DNA from 3 places in the Geobacillus thermopakistaniensis genome. Region 3 is predicted to be linked to each of the others. Evidence: riboswitches for the same ligand, from Rfam matches in the RefSeq annotation. Region 3 holds a riboswitch; each other region holds the start of a gene.
The links. Region 3 has a riboswitch for S-adenosylmethionine ahead of mtnW (2,3-diketo-5-methylthiopentyl-1-phosphate enolase). Riboswitches for the same ligand answer to the same signal wherever they lie in the genome.
Positions count from the first base shown of each region.

Region 1: it holds a riboswitch for S-adenosylmethionine, as region 3 does, so the genes downstream of both, T260_RS126455 (hypothetical protein) here and mtnW (2,3-diketo-5-methylthiopentyl-1-phosphate enolase) in region 3, are expected to answer to the same signal.
Region 2: it holds a riboswitch for S-adenosylmethionine, as region 3 does, so the genes downstream of both, metK (methionine adenosyltransferase) here and mtnW (2,3-diketo-5-methylthiopentyl-1-phosphate enolase) in region 3, are expected to answer to the same signal.

Region 1 covers NZ_AYSF01000063.1:8,172-14,254, forward strand. The annotation lists gene T260_RS126480 (helix-turn-helix domain-containing protein) at 1-275, opposite strand, end outside; gene hutG (formimidoylglutamase) at 280-1,248, opposite strand; gene T260_RS126470 (PaaI family thioesterase) at 1,390-1,806, shown strand; gene T260_RS126465 (PaaI family thioesterase) at 2,162-2,644, opposite strand; gene T260_RS126460 (VOC family protein) at 2,825-3,208, opposite strand; gene T260_RS126455 (hypothetical protein) at 3,225-3,581, opposite strand; SAM riboswitch class I at 3,632-3,736, opposite strand; partial or broken gene T260_RS126450 (ABC transporter substrate-binding protein) at 3,787-4,596, opposite strand; gene T260_RS126445 (ABC transporter permease) at 4,557-5,468, opposite strand; partial or broken gene T260_RS126440 (ABC transporter permease) at 5,485-5,904, opposite strand.
Region 2 covers NZ_AYSF01000028.1:68,325-74,407, forward strand. The annotation lists gene T260_RS1000000138245 (Rpn family recombination-promoting nuclease/putative transposase) at 1-261, shown strand, start outside; gene pckA (phosphoenolpyruvate carboxykinase (ATP)) at 405-1,991, opposite strand; SAM riboswitch class I at 2,210-2,324, shown strand; gene metK (methionine adenosyltransferase) at 2,454-3,665, shown strand; gene T260_RS135350 (gamma carbonic anhydrase) at 3,688-4,236, opposite strand; gene tbcS (tetraprenyl-beta-curcumene synthase) at 4,575-5,684, shown strand; gene mnmM (tRNA 5-(aminomethyl)-2-thiouridylate-methyltransferase MnmM) at 5,732-6,083, opposite strand, start outside.
Region 3 covers NZ_AYSF01000056.1:7,054-13,136, forward strand. The annotation lists gene T260_RS127875 (ZIP family metal transporter) at 1-679, shown strand, start outside; gene mtnD (acireductone dioxygenase) at 726-1,268, opposite strand; gene T260_RS127865 (methylthioribulose 1-phosphate dehydratase) at 1,303-1,935, opposite strand; gene mtnX (2-hydroxy-3-keto-5-methylthiopentenyl-1-phosphate phosphatase) at 1,932-2,594, opposite strand; gene mtnW (2,3-diketo-5-methylthiopentyl-1-phosphate enolase) at 2,591-3,832, opposite strand; SAM riboswitch class I at 3,904-4,012, opposite strand; gene T260_RS127850 (pyridoxal phosphate-dependent aminotransferase) at 4,097-5,284, opposite strand; gene T260_RS127845 (carbon-nitrogen family hydrolase) at 5,382-6,083, shown strand, end outside.

The sequences.
Region 1 (6,083 bases), on a different contig from region 3:
GCTTGTTTCGCCCGCGCAAACGTCGCCTCGGCCGTTGCGGCAATCACGCGTTGGCAAAACAAGCGGACGTGGGATGTCGCCTTCGACCATCGTTCATACGGAATCATATCCAGTTCGACGTACAATAGCTCCGGCGCCTCCCGCTCAAGAAACGCCATCATCTCCTCGACCGTAGCCGCCGTATACACCCGCTCAATCGGCAAGGAATACGCGGACACGAGCCAGCGGATCGCTTCTCGTTCCTTGTCGTCCCGTTCGGCAATGACCAATTTCACGTTCTCACCGCCTTGGCTGCAAGCGTCGAAAATGAAGGAGCGCTTCCATGCAAAAGGCGGCGGCCAACGCCACCGTTTTTCCGCCTTCATCCCAGAGTGGATTGACTTCGCAAAGATCGACGCTGATCGTTTTCGGATGAGAAACGATTCGGCGGACGAGAGCGCGCACTAGCGACGGAGCGAGTCCAAACGGCGACGGCGCGCTCACCCCCGGCGCGGCAGCCGCGCTGATGGCGTCCATGCAAATGGTCAACATCACGGCATCGTGATGAGCGGCAAATTCCTCGATTTGTTCATAGGCGGCCTCGATCGGCCCTGCGGTCAGCTCGTCTTCAAGCATGTACCGGCAGCCGTACGTCTCGGCCGCCGCAAACAGCGCCGCCGTGTTGCCAAGCCGCTGAATGCCGAGGCAGAAGTAACGGACCCGTTCGTCTTGATCCAATATTTGCCGAAACATCGTCCCGGACGTCGGCCCGTCATCGTACGGGCGCAAGTCGAAATGGGCGTCAATGTTGAGGATGCCAAGGCGGGCTTCGGGCCCGAGCGCTTCGCGAACGCCCAAGTAATGGCCGTACGCCGTCTCATGGCCGCCGCCGATCACGATAGACGCCATCCCGTTTTTCAGCAGGCGGGCGACCGCCTTCCCAAGTTCAGTCTGGCTTTGTTCGAGCCGTTCATCGACGCAAACGACATCGCCTGCGTCATAGACAACGACCCCTTCCGGAAGATGCCAAGGCAGCCGGGCCAGCGCCGCTTTGACGGCGGCCGGCGCCTCTTTCGCCCCTTGGCGGCCTTGGTTGCGGCGCACTCCTTCGTCGCACGCAAACCCGATGAATGCCGCCGCTCGTTCCACCGTCTCCAATGGCTGCGACAAATCGAGCAAGCGAATGCGCTGATGAAGACGAAACGCCTGCTCATCGCTCACGCTGTCAATCCGTCCCGTCCAACGGCCGGCGTCTGGCGGTTGATACATGAGACCATCTCCTTTCCATCATCAGCTGCTTGTTTCTTTCGCCACAGCTTTGCCGTTCTCCTCCTCATGCACGCGAAAAGAGGAAATCGCCGCCGTTTGGCGAATAAAAAAACATGATTGACAACAGAAAGGGTGTTCCACATGAAGCCAATGACCAACTTGCACGCTGTCATCGCCGGTCAAAGCGCGCCGCCCCCATGCGACGAAACGCTCGGCGTCCGCCTGACGGAAGCCCGAGACGGCTATGCGAAAGGCGTATGGACGATCAGCGAATCGCTGCTCAACGGCAACGGGGTGATTATGGGCGGGTTCGTCGGGGCGGCGGCGGACATTCTCATGGCGTATGCGGTGACGACCTTGCTTCGCGATGACCAAATGCACGCCTCCATCAACTTGCAGACGACGTTTCACCGCCCAGCGGCGGCTGGAGAAGCCGAAATCGAGGCGCGGGTGGAAAAGTTCGGGAAAACCGTCGCCTATGTAACCGCCATCGTGCGGCAAAACGGCAAAGAGGTGGCGAGCGCCACGTCGTCGGTGCTGATCATGGACAAACCGTGAAGGTGATGGATCTCCAAAAGGCGTTTTTGCGCATGCTCGTTCTCCTTGGATTCGACGAGTCCAAACAGCAGCTGCTGTTGTTGTTTTGAAACGCATGGAAAGCGATGATCAGAGGAATCCGAGAAAACCGGCGAAAAACGATGATGTTCGCCAAATCGGTGGTTTTGTTGAAAAAGGAGAACCAATTTCACAAGGTTTCCCCACTTGAGAAGAGGCGTTGTCGAGTTGCCTTTTTCATGACATCATCAGTCCTCAATGGCGAAACGAGGTGAGGCGCAGCCGTTTTCGACCAGTTGCCAAGCGCCGGAGAAAGCGCTGTCAAAAACAGCCGCTCTCCGGCGCCTTTTGTTGCTTGTTACCCACGGACAAACGTTTTCGGCATTACGACGGCGACGACTTGCCCGCGGGCGCACAGTTCGCCGTTGGCGAACACTTCGGTGTCCACTTTCCATTTTTTCGGATGAATCTCCGTCACAGTGCCGACGGCGACAAGCGGCACTCCATGCGGCGTCGGCTTGACGAAATCGACGTGAAGCGACGCAGTGACAAAGCGCGGCGGCGTTTCCCCGCTCCCTGGTTCATGGCCGTTTTTCCGATGCAAGGCAAGCGCCGCTGAACCGGTGCCGTGGCAATCAATGAGCGAGGCGATCAGCCCGCCGTACACAAACCCTGGAATCGCCGTATGTTCCGGACGCGGCGTATACACCGTCACCGTTTTGTCGCCCCGCCACCCGGTGCGAAAATGGTGGCCTTGTTCATTCAGACGCCCGCAGCCGTAGCACCAGGCGAATTCATCAGGGTAGTCGTCTTGAATCGCGTGCACGATCATTTCTTCCACGTCATCCTCCCCCTCTCTTTTTCTAGTATACCATTGAATCGAGAAGACGACGACTCCTACATGGACGGTTGTTGTCTAGCGGCAGGCAAGGCCATACGAAGAAAAATGGAACGAAGCGCCAATCGCCAGACGGCAAATTCATAGGCGGCCCAAACAGCTGGCCGCCTAGCGTGACGCCATTTATCGAGCAGGCTCGTAAAACTCGATCCATTCGCCGTCGGGCCCGAGGAAGAACAAATATTTTGCTCCGTTCGGAAGTGTCGTTATTTCTTCCCACACAAGCGGCACACCGAGCGACTGAAGCCGTTCTTTCTCCTGCTCAATGCCTTCCACCGTAAACGCCACATGGTGCACTTTTCCTTCCGTCGGCAAATCCGGATTGTATCCTTCGATCAGCTCGACAATGATCGAGCCGCCAATCCCTAAAAACGCCAATTTCATCGTGCCGTTCGTATGAATCATTTCGTCGAGCAGCTCCAAGCCGACAACATTTTGATAAAACTCTTTCGATGCCTCGATGTCTTTCACTTGAATGCCGACATGTTCAAATTTTTTGACTGCCATTCGTCCCTCTTCCTTTCTATGACTCAGTTAACCATACTGCTTGTAAATACGGCGTCATCTGCATCGGGAAAATCCCTTTTTTCCCAAGCTCTGTCCATATGTAGCGGTCAAGGGCGTACGGTCCGTCCGCCTTCCATTCGTCCGCCTCACTGTTGGTCAACAACAACGAAAAGGCTGTTCCTTGCGCTTCCCCATACAAATGAACGTATCCGTCCCCACGGTCGACATGCACCGCCGCCTTAGGGTCAAACCGGATGAGCTCCGCCTGCACACAGCGCATGACACAAACGGCGAACGCTGCGGCAGGGAGATGAGCGGCCATGCAAGCGCGGAGCGAAACCGCCTCCTCCACTGTTTCTCCTTCACCTCCCATCGACAAAAACCCCCTTCGCCTCGGAATGATGCGAAAGGGGCCATGAGCCATTCTTATCATCCAAAGCGAAACCGCTTTGCGGGTGTTAGCACCTTGCCTGCGGCAGGTTGCTGTGGGGTCATCAAGCCCGTTCTCTCGCCCACTCTTGATAAGACGTATGCAATTTATCTTCTATCTTATCATACATCATCAAAGGCAACAATCGTCATTGTTCGACTTCCGGTTGCTCGGACGTGACGCCGACATCTTTCCACGTCAGTTTCGAGCCCGGATCGACCGTGAAGTTGGCGACGCGGTTGTTGACGGCATAAATGGCCGAACGATACAACGTCGGAATGACCGGAACTTCTTCGTTCATCAGCTTTTGCCATTCACTGTAAATTTTCCGACGATATTCTTTGTCAAACGCCTGTTCGGAATGGCCTTTTTCCAACAGTTCATCGTTTTTCTCATTCACCCAGCGCGAGTAGTTGAACATGACGTTGCGGCCGTACAATCCGTACGGGTCGACGTCCGTTCCCGTTCCCCAGGCGGCAGCGTAAACGTCCACTTTCGGGTCATCTTTTTCAACCATGTCATAGAACGAGTTGAACTCCGCCAGACGGCCGTCCACCAATTGGACATCCAAGCCAACGTCTTTCCAGCATTGCATGTAAAACTTCGCCAACGGCTCGGCAATATCGCCGCCGCTCATCGCCAAAAAGTTGATCGTAAACTTTTTGCCGTTCGGATCTTCGCGCAAGCCGTCGCCGTCCACATCTTTATAGCCGGCCTCATCAAGCAGCTGTTTTGCTTTTTCCGGATTATACGTGTACCCTTTGATCGAGCTGTCATGGTATCCCGGGAACGACGGCGGGATCAGCGTGGTCGCCGGGAAGCGCAAGCCGTGGTACAAGCGATCAGCCACTTCTTGGTTGTTGATGGCGTACGCCATGGCTTGGCGCAGCTTTTTGTTCTGGAATTTCGGATTGTCCATCACATTTTCTTGCTTTTTCGCATCCCAATGACCGAGTTTAACGCTTGGCCGATGAAATTTATGCACAGCATCATCACCAAAATGAGCAATGATGCAGGCAGCCATACCCACCATTTGTTTTGCAGCACATCGGGATTGGTCGCATAGCTGACCAGCGTCCCAAGGCTTGGCGTGCTCTCCGGCAGCCCGAACCCCAGGTATGTAAGACCTGACTCAATGCCGATGTTGCCGGCTAAGTTCAACGTCAAATTGACGATGATAATGGAGCTTAAGTTTGGCAAAATTTGAAACAAAATGATTTTCCAATCCGGCGTCCCGAGCGTCTTGGATGCGCTGACATAGTCCAATTCCCGCTCGGCAAGCGTCTTGGCGCGAATGAGCCGGGCTTTGCCCGTCCATAAAAACGCGCTCATAATCAAAATGAACGTCGCCACATTGTATTTCGGGACGATGGCTACAAAGACGATCACCAGCATTAAAAACGGCAAGACGAGAATAAAATCGATGATGCGCATGATGACGTTGTCGATCCAGCCGCCGAAATAGCCGGCCACAAGCCCCACCACAAGGCCGATCGCACCTGTGATTAGCGTAATCGCCAGGCCGATCGTAAAGTAATTGCGGGCTCCAATGATCAGCTGGCCGAACACATCGCGGCCGCCATAATCGGTGCCAAGCCAATGTTCCGCCGATGGCGGCGAATGAATGGCCAAAAAGTCTACCTTTACAATTTCCTCTTGGTCTAAAAAAATGGAAGCGCCGTAGACAATCAGCAAAATGACGGACAATATAATGAGCGAAACAAGAGCCAGCCGATCGCGGACGAGCTCCCGCCACATAATCGAAAGAGCGGAAGGGCTTTTCTCACTGGCTATTTCAACTGGAGCAGGACGGTTCACCTCAATTTTCATATTCCACGCCCCTCCCTTACTCAATGCGAATGCGCGGATCGACCGCACTTAAAATAATGTCAGAAAGCAAGGTCCCCACAAGCGTCGCGACCCCGGAAATCATCACAAGCGCCGTTACGACGCTGTAGTCGCGCTGCATAATCGACTGCAAAAACAGTTGTCCAAGCCCTGGATAACTGTAAATGGACTCTAAAAACACGGAACCGCCGATGAGCCCCGTAATTTCATAGCCTAAAAACGCTGCGATCGGCAAAAACGAATTGCGCAAAATGTGCCGCCAGTAAATCTGGCGTTCTAGAACGCCCTTGGCGCGCGCTGTTTTCACGAAATCTTTCACTTTCGTATCAATGATTTCGCTTCGCAAATATTGAATGGTGACGACCGTGTTGATGAGCGCGCCCGATAAAGCCGGAAGCATGAGATGATTCAACTTGCTTCAACATTTTTTGTAATTTGATCCTTATCATATATGATTATTTAGAACATAAATTTGTTTGACTATATTAATGTTTCAAACGCTCAGCTTTTTTTGCTTTGTTGAATGCGCATCGAAAAAAATCGCCTTTACTCGACAAACAGAGGAGGGCGATGCTGTTTCATTTTTTCCGCCCCGTA
Region 2 (6,083 bases), on a different contig from region 3:
AAACTGCGAAACGAGGTGAGCCAAATGGAAACGAAGGAAGCGAAGCAAGTGATGGAGCTCATCGTCTCGTACGAACAGCGGGGAATGGAAAAGGGAATTCAACAAGGAGTCAAACAAGGGATGAAGCAAGGGCGCCAAAAAGGGATTGAGGAAGGGAAGCTCGACGTGGTGAAGAGAATGCTGGCGAAAGGGTACGATGTCGACACGATCCACGAACTGACCGGGCTGCCGGTTGAGAAGATCGAACGGGTGAAGGGGTAAGCAGAGCAGACTCTTCGCCGTCGAGCCTCACATTGTCGTCGACCCCCAATCGTGCAAAAACCCCGGGGGATCGACGACAATCATTTTATGCGTTCGAAAAAACAGCCGGACAGGGAACGGCTCCCTGTCCGGCCGGGTTCTTGTTACACGAGCGGTCCGCCGAGTTTTTCGATCGTCGGGTCGATATGGGCGAACTTTCGGAAGTTGGCGCGGAACTTTTGCGCCAGCTCTTTTGCTTTTTGTTCGTACGCTTGTTTGTCAGCCCATGTGTTTTGCGGCTGCAGGACGTCATCCGGCACGCCGGGGACGCGGGTTGGGATGGCGAGGCCGAAAATCGGGTCTTGCACCGTTTCGACGTTGTCCAGCTCCCCTTCGACGGCGGCTTGCACCATCGCCCGGGTGTAGGCGAGCTTCATGCGGCTGCCGACGCCGTACGGTCCCCCTGTCCAGCCGGTGTTGACCAAAAAGACGCGGACGTTGTGTTCGGCGATTTTTTGCCCGAGCATTTCCGCGTATTCGACGGCCGGGCGCGGCAAAAACGGTGCGCCAAAGCACGTTGAGAACGTTGCTTCCGGTTCGGTGACGCCGCGTTCGGTGCCGGCGAGTTTGCTTGTGTAGCCGCTTAAGAAATGGTACATCGCCTGTTCGCGCGTCAGCTTGCTGATTGGCGGCAGGACGCCGAACGCATCAGCCGTCAAAAACACGATCGTGGACGGATGGCCGGCGACGCTTGGGTCGACGATGTTTTTGATCGCTTGAAGCGGGTAGGCGGCGCGCGTGTTTTCCGTCAGCGTGCCGTCGTCGTAATTCGGCACCCGCGTCGCGTCGTCGAGGACGACGTTTTCGAGCACCGCGCCGAAGCCGATGGCGTCAAAAATTTGCGGCTCTTTCTCGCGCGATAGGTTGATGCATTTCGCATAGCAGCCGCCTTCGATGTTGAAAATGCCGCGGTTTGACCAGCCGTGCTCATCATCGCCGATCAAGCGGCGGTTCGGGTCGGTCGAGAGCGTCGTTTTTCCCGTTCCCGACAAGCCGAAAAAGAGGGCGACGTCGCCTTCCTGGCCGACGTTGGCCGAGCAGTGCATCGGCAGGATGCCTTGTTCCGGCAGCAAATAGTTCATCACCGAGAAAATCGATTTTTTCATTTCGCCGGCATACTCGGTGCCGCTGATCAACACGGTGCGCCGTTCAAACGAGATGATGATGAACGCTTCCGAGCGCGTGCCGTCAACTTTCGGGTCGGCTTTAAAGTTCGGCGCGCAAATGACGGTGAATTGCGGCTCATGCGCGGCGAGCTCTTCGGCGTTCGGCCGGATGAACAGCTGATGGACGAACAAGTTGTGCCAGGCGAATTCGTTGACGACTTGAATCGGCAGCCGGTATTTCGGATCGGCGCCGGCAAAGCCTTTAAACACGAACAGTTCATCTTTCTTCATTAAATAGTCGAGCACTTTGTCGTACAGTTTATCAAACGTCTCCGGAGACATCGGCTGGTTGACCGCGCCCCAGTCGATCGTTTGCTTCGTTGACGGTTCTTCGACGATGTATTTGTCTTTCGGCGACCGCCCTGTGTACTTGCCGGTTGTCACCGCGACGGCTCCGGTGTGCGTCAGCCGTCCTTCGTTCCGTTGCAGGACTTTCTCGACGAGCTCGGCGACGGACAGTTGATGATGCACGTACGGTTTTTGCAGCAATAAATCAAGCTTATTCGTCATGTTTGCGATCCCCATATTCAAAACCTGCCTTCTTTTTGTAATCACTCTTGAAAATAGTATAACACATTTTTATTAATAGTCCATACTAATTGTGTGGGTTTTTCAAACTTTATTTTGCCCAATGTGTTGGTTTCCTTGAGGAAAGAATTTTCGCGGCTGGAAATGATAAAAAATGAATTTTGATAGTTGACTTTGCCGATTCCGTTGCGATAAGATAAGTCATTGAACGGATACTCTTATCCCGAGCCGGTGGAGGGACAGGCCCGATGAAGCCCAGCAACCGTCACAACTGTACATGTGTGAAATGGTGCTAACCTGTGGCAAGGCGCAGTCCTTGAACGATAAGAGTGAAAGGAAGCAATACGATTGCCATGACCTTTCCTCAGCCGTTACAGGAAAGGTTTTTTATATTGCGAAGGGAAAAAGGGAAATGAGTTCCGTGTCGCCACATTATGCCAAGAGGAGGAAACAAACCGAATGTCAGCCAAACGCCGCTTGTTTACTTCAGAGTCTGTGACGGAAGGACATCCGGATAAAATTTGCGACCAAATTTCTGACGCCATTTTGGATGCCATTTTGGAAAAAGATCCAAACGCCCGCGTCGCCTGCGAAACGAGCGTTACGACCGGGCTGGTGCTCGTGAGCGGGGAAATCACGACATCAACATACGTGGACATTCCGCGCATCGTCCGCGATACGGTCCGGGAGATCGGCTACACGCGCGCCAAATACGGATTTGACGCCGATACGTGCGCGGTGCTGACATCGATTGACGAACAATCGCCGGACATTGCGATGGGGGTGGACCGGGCGCTCGAGGCGCGCGAAGGTCAGATGACTGACGAGGAAATCGAAGCGATCGGCGCCGGCGACCAAGGATTGATGTTTGGGTTCGCCTGCAATGAGACGGAAGAATTGATGCCGATGCCGATTTCGCTTGCGCACCGCTTGGCGCGCCGATTGGCGGAAGTGCGCAAAACGGACGTCTTGCCGTACTTGCGGCCGGACGGGAAAACGCAAGTGACGATCGAATACGATGAAAACGGCAAACCGGTGCGCGTCGATACGATCGTCGTTTCCGCGCAGCACCATCCGGAAATTACGCAAGAGCAAATCCAGCGCGACATTAAAGAGCAGGTCATCAAGCCGGTCGTGCCCGCGGAGCTGCTTGATGAGAACACGAAATATTTCATCAACCCGACAGGACGGTTTGTCATCGGCGGTCCGCAAGGGGATGCTGGGTTGACGGGGCGCAAAATCATCGTCGATACGTACGGCGGCTACGCCCGCCACGGCGGTGGCGCGTTCTCGGGCAAAGATCCGACGAAAGTCGACCGCTCGGCGGCGTATGCGGCCCGCTATGTCGCGAAAAACATCGTCGCGGCAGGACTGGCCGACAAATGCGAAGTGCAGCTTGCCTACGCGATCGGCGTCGCTCGCCCAGTTTCGATTTCGATCGATACGTTCGGCACCGGCAAAGTGTCGGAAGACATTTTGATTGAAGTCGTGCGCAACAACTTCGATCTCCGCCCGGCGGGCATCATCAAAATGCTCGACCTTCGCCGCCCGATTTACAAACAGACGGCTGCTTACGGCCATTTTGGGCGTACGGACATCGACCTGCCGTGGGAGCGCACCGACAAAGCCGCCTTGTTGAAAGAACAAGCGCTGGCGTTGGCGGACAAGTGATGAAAGAAAAAGAGCTGCCTGATCACGGCAGCTCTTTTTTGTCGGCGCACGATGTCCGCTGTTGCTGCAGCGCTTTGTAATACTGCCCTTTCTCGACATATTCGCGGCGGATGCGCTCCATTTCGCGGATATCGTCTTCCGTCAGTTCGCGGACGACTTTCGCCGGCCGGCCGAGGGCGAGCGTGTTGGGCGGAATTTTTTTGCCCGGCGGCACTAAACTGCCGGCGCCGATAAACGCGCCTTCCCCGATTTCCGCGCGGTCCAAAATGATTGAGCCCATGCCGATGAGCGCGTTTTTGCGAACGATGGCGCTGTGCAAAATGACTTGATGGCCGACCGTCACCCCGTCCTCAATGATAAGCGGATTGTTTGGACTTTGATGCAAAATTGAGTTATCTTGAATATTGACCCGGTTGCCAATCACCGTTGGCGCCACATCGCCGCGAATGACGGTATTGAACCAAATGCTTGTCTCTTCGCCGATCACGACATCGCCGGTGATCGTCACATAGTCGGCGATAAAGGCGGAGGCGGCAATTTGCGGCGTTTTGCCTTTGTATGGGTAAATCATGGGCGTTCGTTCCTTTCTGTTGCAAAATCGATCGTTCACCATGTATTGTACAACGCTGCGTCCAAATCGCCAACGAAAGCGAGCGCGCCTAATCGGGATTGGTGAAAAACGTTTCGTTTCGCCCGATGAGTGGTTGGGATCGGGGAAGAAGATCCGATTTCACAAAGCTTCTCAACGTGAGAAGAACCGTTGTTGAGCGGCTTTTTCATTCCGTCGCCAACCCTTTTATGGTTTGCCCCGGCCGCATTGATGGCAATACTGGAAGACGAGATCGCAAGCTGTTCAGACGCGAAACGATTTTGGTTGCCGATAAGATGGAAATGCTAGGAGACGAGACCATGGTGTTTGCACCTGAGGTGAGCCGATTGAACATTCCGAAAAACCCCATCGCCTTGATGAAAATGGTGTATCGTGACGTGCTTCCGCTTGTCCACCGCGAGCTTGCCTATTGGCGGCGCCAGGCCGAGCGCATTCCCGACCCGGAATTGCGGCGCCAGGCGCTCGCGAGCATCGCTTCGAAAACGTTCCATTGCGAAGGCGGCTCCATTTTGGCGCTCTTGGCCGGAGAAAACATGGAGGATTGCATCCGCTTTATCGTTGCTTACCAGACGATCAGCGATTATTTGGATAATTTGTGCGACCGCAGCACCTCGCTCGATCCGCTCGACTTTCGCGCCTTGCACGATTCGATGCCGGACGCTTTGACGATCGGAGCAGAGCCGTCGAACTATTACCGTCATCGCCGCGAACAGGAAGACGGCGGCTATTTGCCGGCGCTCGTCCGCACGTGCCAAGAGGTGCTCGAGACGGTGCGCCATTATGAGACGATCGCCCCATTTTTGCATGAATTGGCCGGATATTATTGCGACTTGCAAGTGCATAAACATGTCGAAGCGAGCGAGCGGGTGCCGCGGCTGGAGAAATGGTTCGCGCAATACAAAGACGCCTTGCCGCCGATGGAGTGGTATGAGTTTTCCGCCTGCTCCGGTTCGACACTCGGCATTTTCTGCCTCGTCGCCTATGCGTTTGGCGAATCGCTGCCGCCGGAGATGGCGAGACAAGTGCGCGACGGTTATTTTCCTTACATTCAAGGACTGCACATTTTGCTCGACTATTTGATCGATCAGGAGGAAGACCGGGACGGCGGCGATTTAAACTTTTGCTTTTACTATCCGAATGAAACGGTGATGCTTGAGCGGCTTTGCCATTTCATCGAAGAGGCCGACCGCCATGTCGGCGCCCTTCCGCACGGCGAGTTTCACCGCCTTATTCACCGAGGGCTTCTTGGGTTGTATTTGTCGGATGCCAAGGTGAAAAAGCAGCGCGGGCTGCGCCGGCTGGCGCGCCGGCTCGTCCGCGCCGGCGGGGCGGCGTCGCAGTTTTTCTATTGGAACGGAAAAGCATACCGCTTTTGGCAGGAGCGGCAAAAACGGCTGTCCTTTTCATAAGGGCGGCCGTTTGCTTGTATTGGCAAAAGGGGCGGGATCCGATTGAATCAGGCGCCCTTATCCGCCCGGGTTTCGAGCGCGAGCAAAAACGGCGGGTTGTTTTGCCGATTGATGAATTCGTATTTCAAGGCATGGACGCGCCGTTGATCAAGAGAGCGGACGTAATCAAGGAGCGCGTCGCGTTCGCGCTTTCCTTCCGGATGGCCGTGGTAGACGACAAGAACGATGACGCCGCCCGGCTTCATGACGGAAAGCAACTGGCGGACCGCTTCGATCGTCGATTCCGGCTGGGTGACGATTTGCTTATTGCCGCCCGGCAAATAGCCGAGGTTGAACACCGCGCCGGCGATGCGCCCGTGTACATCGGCGGGAAGCGCCTCAAGCAGTTCACTATGGCTT
Region 3 (6,083 bases):
CGTGCCGATTTTGTTTATGGCCAAATCGCTCACCCACCGGTGGCGTGACGTACTGCTGGCCTTTTCCGCCGGCATTATGATGGCGGCTTCGATGATGAGTCTCATTCCGGAATCGTTAAAATCAGGGGGCTTCAGCACGTTAACAGTAGGGCTTTCCGCTGGCGTACTTATTTTGACGTTGCTTGAAATGACCGTCCCCCATATTGACTTGGAACATACAAAAAGCGGCTTGCAATTTGATGAAAAAGCGATGCTCATTATTGCCGCCATTACGTTGCACAATTTGCCTGAAGGTCTGTCGGTCGGGGTCAGCTACGCCTCCGACAGCTCTTCCCAAATCGGCAATTTAATCGCCCTGGCGATTGGCTTGCAAAATGCACCGGAAGGGTTTTTGGTCGCTTTGTTTTTAATCAACCAGCAAATCGGGCGCTTGAAGGCGTTTCTGATCGCCACGTTGACCGGAGCCGTGGAAATCGTCACATCGCTGCTCGGTTTTTACTTAACCTCCCTTTTTCGTGGGCTCGTTCCGTACGGGCTGGCGTTCGCCGCGGGGGCGATGCTGTTTATCATTTACAAAGAGCTCATTCCCGAAAGCCATGGCGATGGAAATGAACGGACATCGACGTACGCGTTTATTGTCGGCATTTTGTTTATGATTTTTCTAACACAATCGTTTTAACGAAAACAACCCCGCTGCCTGTATATAAGCAGCGGGGCGTTCATTGTTATTGGACGGCTTCCTCTTTTTCTTCATATGGATGAGCGACCCAGCCGGACGGGTCGATAAACAAGCGCACCGCAACGACCCGACGGTCATCCATGAGCGTAAAGTAATGCGGATTCCCTTCCGGCACGGAAATGACGTCGCCGGCTTCAAGCTCTACATCAAAATAGCCGGTTTCTTTGTCGCCTTTGATGATGAAAATGCCATGGCCGGCCGTAATGGCGCGCACTTCATCTTCCGTATGGATGTGCACTTGTTCAAATTTTTTCAGCAACTCATCCAAGTTCGGCGTCGCGTCGGACAGAGCGACGATATCCCACGTTTTGTAGCCGCGGCGCGCCGCTAAATCTTCAATTTCGTCTTTGAACGTCGCTAAAATTTCATTTTTTTCTTCATCTGTCAGAACATATTTATCGCGCAAATGCTCCGGCAGTTTCGTGATGTCCCAATGTTCATACAACACCCCTTGACTGTTCAAAAACGCGCGCACATTGTCTTCTCCTTCAATCACTTGGCCCGTTTTTCTCACTTTGATGACTGCCATTGTTCACATCCTCCTTTGGAAAAATGTATATGGATTAGCCAACCGGCAGGCCGGCCCGCTGCAAAAGCAGCCGCTTCACCTGCCAGCGGAACAAAAACTCCCATGCCTCCAAATGTTTTTTCGCTTCAAACGCTGTACGCCCCCAGACCGTGATGCCATGGTTTTGGATCAACACGGCGCCGGCGTCGCCATGGATATAGTTCGCAAACTCCCGAGCGAGCGTTGGAATGTCGGCGTAATTGTCAATGATCGGGATGCGCACGGCGGCATTTTCCTCCCAAATGCCGAACGCCTTGATGATTTCCTGGCCGGAAAAGACCGCTTCCCCGTTTTGCGCATACAGTTCAGAAATCAAGTTGTTGTCGACCGTATGAACGTGCAAGACGCAGCCGGCATTCGTCCGTCCGTAAATTTCCGCGTGCAAGAGCGTCTCGGCCGAGGGCTTCAAGTTTGTTTCCTCCGCCGGTTTTCCGGCGGCGTCAACGAGCAGAAAATCCTCATCCGTTTGCTTCCGCTTATCCTTGCCGCTCGCTGTCACCAAAAACGTCAATGGGTCGTCCGTCACCTTGATCGACAAATTGCCGCTTGTCGCGAAAAACCAGTCGCGGGCGGCGAGCTCAGCTTTCACTTCCGCGAGCTCGTTCCACTTTTTCACGACAATGCTCATACGATCACCTCCATTCGCTGCAACGCATCAATCACGTCAAAAAACGTTGCAAACGGCGCATGCGGCAAGCCGAGCTCTTGGCATTTTTGGAGCAGAAAATCGCGCGCCATCACGTAATCCGCTTGCTTCGCCACCGCTAAATCCGTAATCGAATCGCCGATGACGACATGGTATCCGTCCGGGCGGGCAAGCTTGCGAAGGAGCGATGGCTTGCAGCAGCCGCAGCCGTTTTGGCACTCACCGTCGCATGCATGCGGCCATGTGATGCGGATCGTCTCACCGCTGAAATCGGAGCCGTTGCAAAAAATGCGCTCCGGTTCAATGAGCCCTTCAAGCAGCGGATAGACAAAAAAGTCGATGCCGCCGCTGACGATATAAAGCGGAATGCCTCGCTCTTTCGTAAACGCGACAAACTCTCGGAATCCCGCGCGCAACCGAGCGGTGCGCCGCAGGAAATCCACAATTTCATCCTTCAACGTGGACGGAAGGAGGGAAAACATCTTCCCCACTCCTTCCTGAACAGAAATGCGCTCAGCGAGAATGTCGTCTTTTAACGCCTCCCACTCCGGCGGGGCGAACTGTTTCATAATCGCGATGATGTTGTCGTTTTCCGTAATGGTGCCGTCAAAATCACAAAAGAGAACGAGCTGTTTCGTCATGCTTCCACCTCAACGACGCCCCAGCGGTCGATCGCTTTTTGCAGCGCTTCGTTTTCTGCAGCCGCCTCACGAAGCGGACGGCCGGCCAGCACCGCGTCGATCGCCGCGCGAAACGCCCGGCCGCCCCCGATCGCCCCGTCCGGATGGCCGTGAATGCCGCCGCCGGCGTTGACGATGGTGTCAAGGCCGAAATCGCGGATGATGAGCGGCACCAATCCCGGGTGAATGCCGGCCGACGGCACCGGAAACGCCCGGGCAAACGGCTCTTGGTCGTCGGTGAGCGCCCTTGCGATGCCAAGCGCCTGCTCACGCTCCAAGGCCACGCTGCCATACGGCGACGGGAACAGGACAAAGTCGGCGCCGGCGAGCCGCAAAAGCTTTCCAAGCCAAAGCGAAGGCGCCACCCCATAAAATTCAGACGGCGTAACAGCGCCGCTGAACGCCGGGTGAGCCATAATCGGCACCACAATCTCCTCATCCTCGCGCAACGCCTGCAACACGTCAAGCCCATAAGCGAAGACGTTAAACAACAGCACATCAGCGCCAAGCTCGGCGGCTCGTTTCGCTTTGTCCTTTAACGCAAACGTTTTGCCGGTCAAGTTGACGGCATACAACGTCCGCTTGCCTGTTTGTTCGTACACTTCCTGAAGCGCCGCCTTGCCCTCGGTGATCCGCTTTTCAAACGGAAGAAGTTCGCTGTCAAACAAAATTTCATCGTCTTTGACCAGGTCAACGCCGCCGAGCGCCTGTTTTTTCAATTCCGACGTCAAGTACGCCAAATCGCGGCCGATCATGCCTTTAAAAATGCTCATCAACAGTGGGCGGTTATGCACCCCGACTCGGTCGCGAATGCCGTCGATGCCAAAGCGCGGCCCAGGAAACTGTCGCTTCCATTCATCCGGAAACTCTAAATCAAGCAGCCGCACTTCACCGTCGAGCGACAGCTTGCCGAACGTCGTGACCAACAATGCCGGCAAATCGGCGCTGAAGTTGACTGTCGGGTAGGCGATTTTGACGATCGCCCGCTTCAGCCGCTTGCCGAAATAGGCGTTTACCCGCTCGCTTTCGCCAAGCTCGTCAATAGCGACGACTTCCCCTTTATGTTTGCGAAGCTGCTCCTGCTCCAACGCCGGCAAGTCGGTCCACGTGCCGATCGTCAAGCCGAGCGCGATCCCTTCCGCCTTTTTCCGAATGTCTGTTTCATCATGAAGCAAATACGTTGCCATCACTGCACTCATCGTTCATCCCTCTCAATCTCGAAATAAAAACGCCTCTTCATAAGAAGAGGCGTCACTCATCCATGGCGCTCTTCTTATCTCTCAGCGTTTCCGCTGCAAGAATTAGCACCGTGCTTGGCGCGCGCCAAGCCGGTTGCCGGGCTTCATTGGGCTCGTCCCTCCGCCTGCTCTTGATAAGAAAGCCTGCTCGTTTATGCACTTGTCAAACAATTGGCAAATTTACTTTGAATTATGACATCGCCGATTGGCGTTGTCAATCATTTTTCAAAAATTTTTTTCGAACAATCCAAGGCGGCCGATCCGCTCCGCTGCTTCGCGAAGCCGCGCTTCATCGGTCAAGAGGCCGACGCGCACATACCCTTCGCCGTGCTCGCCGAACCCGATGCCTGGGGCGACGGCGACATGCGCCCGCTCAAGCAGCATGTCGGCAAACTCAGCGGATGATATGCCTTTTGGCAGCGGAAGCCAGGCGAAAAACGACCCATATGGCGCCGGCGCTTCCCAACCGATCTCGCAGAGCGCAGCGATGAACGCATTGCGGCGCGCCTCATACAATGCGACCAACTCCGTGACACAATCTTGCGGACCAAGGAGCGCCGCGGCGGCCGCTTCCTGGATGGCGCCGAACAAGCTGACATACAAATGATCCTGCAAAAGCTCAAGCGCCCGAATGATCCGCTCGTTGCCGACGGCAAACGCCACACGCCAGCCGGCCATATTGTATGTTTTCGAAAACGTATAAATTTCGACGCCGACGTCTTTCGCCCCATCGGCTTCCAGGAAGCTGACCGGTTTCCGGCCGTCAAAGCCGATCGCCCCATAAGCGAAATCGTGCACGACGGCAATGCCGTGCTTGGCGGCAAACGCCACCGTCTCCGCGAAAAATTCCTTTGTCGCCGTCGCACCGGTCGGATTGTTCGGATAGTTTAAAAACATGAGCTTCGCTCGGTCGGCGACCGACTCCGGAATGGCTTCGTAATCCGGTAAGAATCCGTTTTCCGAAGAAAGCGGCATCATCTCCATCCGCGCGCGGGCAAGCGCGATCCCCGACCAATAGTCCGGATAGCCCGGGTCCGGGACAAGCACCACATCGCCCGGGTTGACGAGGCAAAGCGGCAGCTCGACAAGCCCGGCCTTGCCGCCGAACAAAATGGCGACTTCGCGGTCTGGATCGATGTTCACCCCGTATTCACGCGCGTAAAACGCGGCGATGGCTTCTTTCAAAAAGAAGTAGCCTTGAAACGGCGAATATTTATGGTATTTCGGATTGGCCGCCGCCCGCTGCATCGCCTCGACGATATGCTTTGGCGTCGGCTGATCCGGGTTGCCTTGCCCTAAATTGATCACGTCGCATCCGGCCTTGATTTTCTCCCCGACTTTTGCGACAAGCGAGGCGAAAAATTGCTTTGGCAGCTGCTCAAGCAGCTCGGAAAAAGGAATTTCCATCGTCATCGCCCACACCTTCTTAAAAAATTCTTGAAATTCTAGTGCAACATCATATATCGTAAAAAGCAAAATGTAAAGCAAAATTTTTTCGAGGTGAAAACTCATGACGATCCGCATCGCCTGCCTCCAGCTTGATATTGCGTTTGGCGACCCGAACGAAAACGAACGGTGCGCGGAAAGCGCCATTGAATCGGCCGTCAAGGACGGCGCGAATATCATCGTGCTGCCGGAATTATGGACGACCGGCTACGATTTGACGCGCCTAGATGAGATTGCCGACGAAGGCGCCGAACGGGCGAAAGCGTTCGCCTCCCGCCTAGCGCAAGCACACAACATCCATCTCGTCGCCGGCTCGGTCGCTAAAAAAACAACAACCGGCGTGACGAACACGATGATCGTGGCCGACCGGAGCGGTCAAATCGTCGGCGAATACAGCAAACTCCATCTGTTCCAATTAATGGATGAACATTTGTATTTGCAGCCGGGAAGCAGCTTAGGCTTGTTTTCGCTCGACGGGCTTGCATGCGCCGGGGTCATTTGCTATGACATCCGCTTTCCGGAGTGGATTCGCGCCCATGCTTTGGCTGGGGCGGAAGTGCTGTTTGTCGTCGCCGAATGGCCGCTTCCCCGCCTGCACCATTGGCGGACGCTCTTGATGGCGCGGGCGATTGAAAACCAATGCTACGTCGTCGCCTGCAACCGGGCTGGCCGCGACCCGAACAACGTCTTTGCCGGCCATTCGCTCGTCATCGACCCATGGGGCGAAGTGATCGCCGAGGCGGACGAGAAGCCGGGCATTCTCTCG